2 regions of the Streptomyces sp. NPDC058469 genome follow, and region 1 is predicted to be linked to the other one. Evidence: riboswitches for the same ligand, from Rfam matches in the RefSeq annotation. Region 1 holds a riboswitch; the other holds the start of a gene.
The links. A riboswitch is a leader RNA that binds a small molecule or an ion and turns the genes downstream of it on or off. The one in region 1 is predicted to bind S-adenosylmethionine.

Region 1 (3,399 bases):
TGAGTTCGTCGAGATCCACGAGCCGCTCAGCCAGGACGCGCTGCACACGCTCACCGCGCACGAGCAGTACGTGCCGGCCGCGATCGGCGCGACGGTCGACGACAACGGCGTCGAGCGCAAGGTGAAGGGCTCCCAGAAGCTGCGCGCCAAGCTGAGCGAGGCGTACTACGGCGAGGAGTCCCAGATCCCCAAGCCCACCGTCGACGAGTACAAGGAGATCACGAGCGGCCACGGCCACCACTGATCGCTGAGGCGTCGCCACGCCACAGTCGAAGGGCCCCGTCCGAACACCGGACGGGGCCCTTCGCCGTGCCTGCGGCTGGATAGGGTGGGGCAGGTCTTTCGAACCATGTTTCTACGACACCCAGGAGCGGCCGTATGAGCGCTGTGACCCCCGCTGGAGGCGACACCGCGGCGGCCCGTTCCTGGCCCGACGTACTGAGCGCGCTGCTCGCCGGACAGGACCTCGGCACCGCCGACACGGCGTGGGCGATGGACCGCATCATGAGCGGCGAGGCCGCCGACGCCCAGATCGCGGGCTTCCTGGTGGCGCTGCGGGCCAAGGGCGAGACCGTCGAGGAGATCAACGGCCTCGTCGAGACGATGTACGCCCACGCGAAGCCGCTGCACATCCCGGGACCGGCCGTCGACATCGTCGGCACCGGCGGCGACCGGGCGAAGACGGTCAACATCTCGACGATGTCCGCCATCGTGATCGCCGGGGCCGGTGCGAAGGTCGTCAAGCACGGCAACCGTGCCTCGTCCTCGGCGAGCGGTTCCTCCGACGTGCTGGAGCGGCTCGGCATCAACCTGGAGCTGTCGCCCGAGCGGGTCGCGCAGGTGGTGGAGGAGGCCGGGATCACGTTCTGCTTCGCGGCCAGGTTCCACCCCACGATGCGGTTCGCGGGTGCGGTCCGGCGGGACCTGGGGGTGCCGACCGCGTTCAACCTGCTCGGTCCGCTGACCAACCCGGCCAAGGTCACCTCGTCGGCGGTCGGCTGCTTCGACACCCGCATGGCCGGGCTCATCGCGGGCGTACTGGCCGAGCGCGGCTCCTCCGCGCTGGTGTTCCGCGGCGACGACGGCCTCGACGAGCTGACGACCACCGCGACCTCCCGGGTGTGGATCGTCCGCGACGGCAAGGTCACCGAGGAGGCCTTCGACCCCCGGGACGTGGGCCTCCCACTGGTCCCCGTCGAGGCGCTGCGCGGTGCCGACCCCGAGTACAACGCCGACGTGGCCCGCCGTCTCCTGGACGGCGAGACGGGCCCGGTACGGGACGCCGTACTGCTGAACTCGGCGGCGGCGCTCGTGGCGCTCGAAGCCGGGGACGGGCCGCTGGTGGACCGGATCCGGGCCGGAATGGCGAAGGCTCAGGAGTCGATCGACTCGGGGGCGGCCAAGCGGACCCTGGAGCGCTGGGCGGCGGCCAGCAACGCGTAGGCACCGCACGGATGGTCGTCCCGCGATCCGGACACGGGTTGCGGGACGGCGATCACCTCACGTAAGTTTTCCGACCAGGTCATGAGTGACAGTCATGAGGCCCCGGCCGACTGTCCGGCAACCCTCCGTCCGTGGCGGGGTGCCCCGGGTGAAGACCAGGCCGTAGGCAGCGAGGTCTGCGGCAAGCGCGGGCCCCTCGAAAGACACCAGGGGTCCTGGTCATCGAGGGAGCCCTCTGTGAGCAAGCGAATGCGATAGGGCGTCGAGCCCCGCCTCCGCATACCCCCTTTTCTTCTCTTCCCGCGCTGAGCCCTGACCGCTCGCGTGGTGAAGTCGCCTGCCTCTCACGGGAGTTCGCCATGTCTGTCTCCACCGCTGTCGCCGCTACGACCATTTGTGCCCCGCTGCCCGTTCTCGGCCGGGATGTCACCGTCCCGCTCGTCACGGGCGGCGAAGTCACCTACGCGGCGCTCGACTACGCGGCCAGCGCCCCCGCCCTCCAGCGCGTCTGGGACGACGTGGCGGCCTACGCCCCGTACTACGGCAGCGTGCACCGCGGCGCCGGCTACCTCTCGCAGCTCTCCACCGACCTGTTCGAGAACGCCCGCAGGACGGTCGAGGAGTTCCTGGACTGCCGCCCCGACGACCAGCTGATCTTCACCCGCTCCACGACGGACTCCCTGAACCTGCTCGCCCAGGCCCTCCCCGCCGACTGCCAGGTCTTCGTCTTCGAGACCGAGCACCACGCGTCCCTGCTCCCCTGGAAGGACGCCCGGGTCACCTACCTCAACGCCCCGCGCACCCCGCGCCAGGCCGTCGAGACCCTGGAGCAGGCCCTCGCCGACCGCACTGTGTCCATTAAGGAGGGGCACGGCCCGGCCCTGGTCTGCGTCACCGGCGCCTCGAACGTCACCGGCGAACTGTGGCCGGTCCGCGAACTGGCCGCCGCCGCGCACGCCCACGGCGCCCGGATCGTCCTGGACGCCGCCCAACTCGCCCCGCACCACCCGGTGTCCGTGCAGGATCTCGACGTCGACTGGATCGCCTTCTCCGGCCACAAGCTCTACGCCCCCTTCGGCTCGGGCGTCCTGGCCGGCCGCTCCGACTGGCTCCAGGCGGCCGACCCCTACCTCGCCGGCGGCGGCGCCAGCCGCAAGGTCACGCGGCGCGAGGACGGGGGAGTGGACGTGGAGTGGCACGACAGCGCCGCCCGCCACGAGGCCGGCTCCCCGAACGTCATCGGCGCCTACTCCATCGCGTCGGCCTGCAAGGCGCTGACCGAGGCGGGCTTCGACACGCTGGTCGAGCGCGAGCAGCACCTGATCGAGAAGGTGCGGGCGGGCCTGGCCGAGGTCCCGGAGGTTCGCGTCCTGTCCCTCTTCGGCGACGACGCCCCGAGGGTCGGCGTGATCTCCTTCGTCGTCGACGGCTGGAACAGCTCCCACTTCGCCGCCGCCCTCTCCGCCGAGTACGGCATCGGCGTCCGCGACGGCCTCTTCTGCGCCCACCCCCTGGTCCGCACCCTCCTGGGCAGCGACCCCCAGACCCAGGGCGAGTGCGGCGCCCCCGAGGCGGCCCCGGGCGAGAAGTCCCTCAACGCCATCCGCGTCAGCTTCGGCGCGGGCACCCCGGACGAGCACGTCGAGCGCTTCGTGGGCGCGGTACGCGAACTGGTGACCAAGGGCGCCAAGTGGACGTACCACACGGAGAACGGCCGCTGCGTCCCGGCGGTGTGATCTCGACTGACGTCAGGGGCATGCCCCCAAGAGGCGCGGGGCTCTGTCCCGGCGGCCCGATGTGAACAGGCGTCAGGCCAGTCACCCCAGGGGCGCGGGGAACTGCGCGACCAGCCACGGCCGGGCGGTCAGCCGCAAACGATCCGCGCCCCACCCCACTAGGCGCTCAGCTCAAGAGTCCAGCCCAATAGCGAACGCAGCCTCAAGATCATGCTGCGAG
Region 2 (3,399 bases), on a different contig from region 1:
CGGGCGGAGATGCCCGTGTGGTTCTTCTCCAGGTCCGTGATGACCTCGGCGAGGGTGGCACCTTCGGCGGAGACCTCGGCCTTACCGCCGGTGTAGGTGCGAAGGATGGTGGGGATGCGGACAGAAACGCTCATGCTCAAGACCTCCGGTCAGGTACGGCTTCTGGCTTTCAGGGGCGCGGGGCTGTGTCGACGTGCTGCTACCGCCGCGCGGGCGCGACCAACCCCCACGGGCCCGCAGACAAAGAACGACGCTTACGACGCGAGCCCAGCTTCCCTGAACGACTCGAGGTTCGGCCGGATCGTCGCGGTGAGCCCCGTGCCGGCAACCGCGTCCAGCGTCTTCAGACCGTCACCGGTGTTCAACACGACAGTGGTCAGCGTCGGATCCAGCAACCCGTTCTCGATCAGCTTCTTCGCCACACCGACGGTCACCCCACCGGCGGTCTCCGCGAAGATCCCCTCGGTCCGGGCCAGCAACTTGATCGCGTCGACAACCTGCTCGTCGTTGACGTCCTCAACAGCCCCACCGGTACGCCGGGCGATGTCCAGCACGTAAGGGCCGTCCGCCGGGTTCCCGATCGCCAGCGACTTGGCGATCGTGTTCGGCTTCTGCGGACGTACGACGTCATGCCCGGCCTTGTAGGCGACGGACACCGGCGAACATCCTTCCGCCTGCGCCCCGAAGATCTTGTACGGCTTGTCCTCGACGAGCCCGAGCTTGATCAGCTCCTGCAGACCCTTGTCGATCTTCGTGAGCTGCGACCCGGAGGCGATGGGAACCACGAGCTGGTCGGGGAGCTGCCAGCCCAGCTGCTCGCAGATCTCGTACGCGAGGGTCTTGGAGCCCTCCGCGTAGTACGGCCGCAGGTTGACGTTGACGAAGCCCCAGCCCTCGCCGGCCGGGTCGCCGATCAGCTCGGAGCAGAAGCGGTTCACGTCGTCGTAGTTGCCCTCGATGCCGACGAGCTCGCCGCCGTAGATCGCGGCCATGACGATCTTGCCCTGCTCCAGGTCGTGCGGGATGAACACGCAGGAGCGGAAGCCGGCCCGCGCGGCGGCGGCACCGACGGCGCCCGCGAGGTTGCCGGTGGAGGAGCAGGAGAGGGTCGTGAAGTTGAAGGCGCGGGCGGCCTCGATGGCCTGGGCCACGACGCGGTCCTTGAAGGAGTGCGTCGGGTTGCCGGAGTCGTCCTTGACGAACAACTTGCCCGCGTCGACGCCCAGTTCGCGGGCGAGGTTGTCGGCCTGGACGAGCTTGGTCCAGCCGGGGTTGATGTTCGGCTTGTCGGCCACGTCGGCGGGGACGGGCAGCAGGGGCGCGTACCGCCAGATGTTCGCGGGGCCCGCTTCGATGCGCTTGCGGAGCTCTTCGGTGTCGTAGGCCGAGAAGTCGTAGGCGATCTCCAGCGGGCCGAAACACTCCTCGCAGGCGAAGACCGGACCGAGCGGGACGCGGTGGCCGCACTCGCGGCAGGACAGCGCGGCGGCGGGGCCGAGATCGACGGCGTTCGCGGAGTTCGTGTCCGTGTTCGCGGGGTTCGTGGTGCTTGCGACAGTCTGCGCAGCCATGGAGGCGAGGCCCTTTCCTCATCTTCCTCACGACGCATCTCGCCGTGAGACGGATTTGGCACCTTCCCGAGCCGGGAGCCTCGCCACATCAACGTGACAAGACCGGCTGGAGGGTTGCCGGGGCTTCAACGGGCCGTATCCCTCTGCCCCTCTGGATGAGCGGTGTTCAGTTGTGTATGCGGTTGTGTCACTTGCGTGAGCGTCGACAACCCCCGACATGCGATGGTCATCAGCGTTGTTCAAAACTGTAACCGAAGGCCAGGACAGTTGAGTGAGCCGTCCGAACCGCGAGACGGATCACACACACTCCGTGATCACTGCTCGCCGAGAGAACGCAGAGGAGCCGCGCAACGTGCTGAAGGAAGTCGAGCGCTGGCTGAGCACCCGCTCCTGGTCCATGACCGATCGCCCGCTCCACAAGATTCTGGCCGCCAAGCAGCGCACGGGCCAGTCGGTCAGTGTCGTGCTGCCCGCGCTCAACGAGGAAGCGACGGTCGGCGACATCGTCGCGATCATCCGTCACGACCTCATGCAGCAGGTCCCGCTCGTCGACGAGATCGTCGTCGTCGACTCCGGGTCCACCGACCGCACCTCCGAGGTGGCCGCCGCGGCGGGCGCCCGGGTCGTGCACCGTGACGACATCCTGCCCCGCATCCCCGCCGTGCCCGGCAAGGGCGAGGTGCTGTGGCGCTCGCTGCTCGTGACGAGCGGTGACATCGTCTGCTTCATCGACGCGGACCTGAAGGAGTTCTCCTCCGACTTCGTCACCGGGATCGTGGGCCCGCTGCTCACCGACCCCGGCGTCGACCTCGTCAAGGCGATGTACGACCGCCCGCTCGGCGGCGCGGCGGGCCAGGGCGGCCGGGTCACCGAGCTGATGGCGCGCCCGCTGCTGAACATGCACTGGCCGCAGCTGGCCGGTTTCGTGCAGCCGCTCGGCGGCGAGTACGCGGCCCGCCGCTCACTGCTCGAACAACTGCCGTTCCCCGTCGGCTACGGCGTCGAGCTGGGCATGCTCGTCGACGCGCTGCACCTGGTGGGCCTGAACGCCCTCGCCCAGGTCGACGTCGGCGTGCGCAAGCACCGGCACCAGGACGGGCAGGCGCTGGGTCGCATGGCCGCGCAGATCTACCGCACGGCTCAGCTGAGGCTGGCCCGCGGTCACCTCATCCGGCCGTCCCTGACCCAGTTCGAACGGGGTCCGGACGGCTTCGAGCCGCGCACGTACTCCGTGGACACGGAGGAACGGCCGCCGATGGCGGACATCACCGAGTACCAGTCCCGCAAGGTGGCATAACCGCACAGTCATAGACGGTCACGGACGGTCGTATACGGACTCATACGGTCCGCAGACGGCCGTCCGTACGTTTGAGCGTTTCCGGGCCGGGCTAGGTTGTGGCGTATGGCTTCCACGGCTTCTACGGCTTCCCCCTCCCCTCGCGGTGCCGCTCAGGTGCTCGTCGCGTCCAATCGCGGCCCGGTCTCGTACGAGGTGGGCGACGACGGTTCGCTGCGCGCCAAGCGCGGCGGCGGCGGGCTGGTGTCCGGGCTGTCGGCGATCGGCCCGGACGCGGGTGCGCTGTGGGTGTGCTCGGCGCTGTCCGACGGCGACCGCGAGGCCGTACGGCGCGGGGTCGGCGAGGACGGCGTACGGATGCTGGACATCCCGGCCGATGTACACGCCGACGCGTACAACGGCATCGCCAACTCCGTGCTGTGGTTCGTCCACCACATGCTGTACCAGACCCCGCTGGAGCCGGTCTTCGACGCGGAGTTCCGGCGCCAGTGGGCGTCGTACGAGACGTACAACCGGGCGTTCGCGGAGGCG

Region 2: linked by a shared signal. The riboswitch ahead of thrC (threonine synthase) and the one ahead of ACFWP5_RS27750 (aminotransferase class V-fold PLP-dependent enzyme) in region 1 are both predicted to bind S-adenosylmethionine.

Annotation. Positions count from the first base shown of each region.
Region 1 covers NZ_JBHXME010000073.1:4,435-7,833, reverse strand. The annotation lists gene ACFWP5_RS27760 (cytochrome bc complex cytochrome b subunit) at 1-244, shown strand, start outside; gene trpD (anthranilate phosphoribosyltransferase) at 379-1,443, shown strand; SAM riboswitch class IV at 1,521-1,637, shown strand; gene ACFWP5_RS27750 (aminotransferase class V-fold PLP-dependent enzyme) at 1,803-3,179, shown strand; gene ACFWP5_RS27745 (Lrp/AsnC family transcriptional regulator) at 3,351-3,399, opposite strand, start outside.
Region 2 covers NZ_JBHXME010000241.1:4,303-7,701, forward strand. The annotation lists gene ACFWP5_RS49210 (MoaD/ThiS family protein) at 1-134, opposite strand, end outside; gene thrC (threonine synthase) at 255-1,571, opposite strand; SAM riboswitch class I at 1,587-1,733, opposite strand; gene ACFWP5_RS49220 (glucosyl-3-phosphoglycerate synthase) at 1,924-2,868, shown strand; gene ACFWP5_RS49225 (trehalose-6-phosphate synthase) at 2,974-3,399, shown strand, end outside.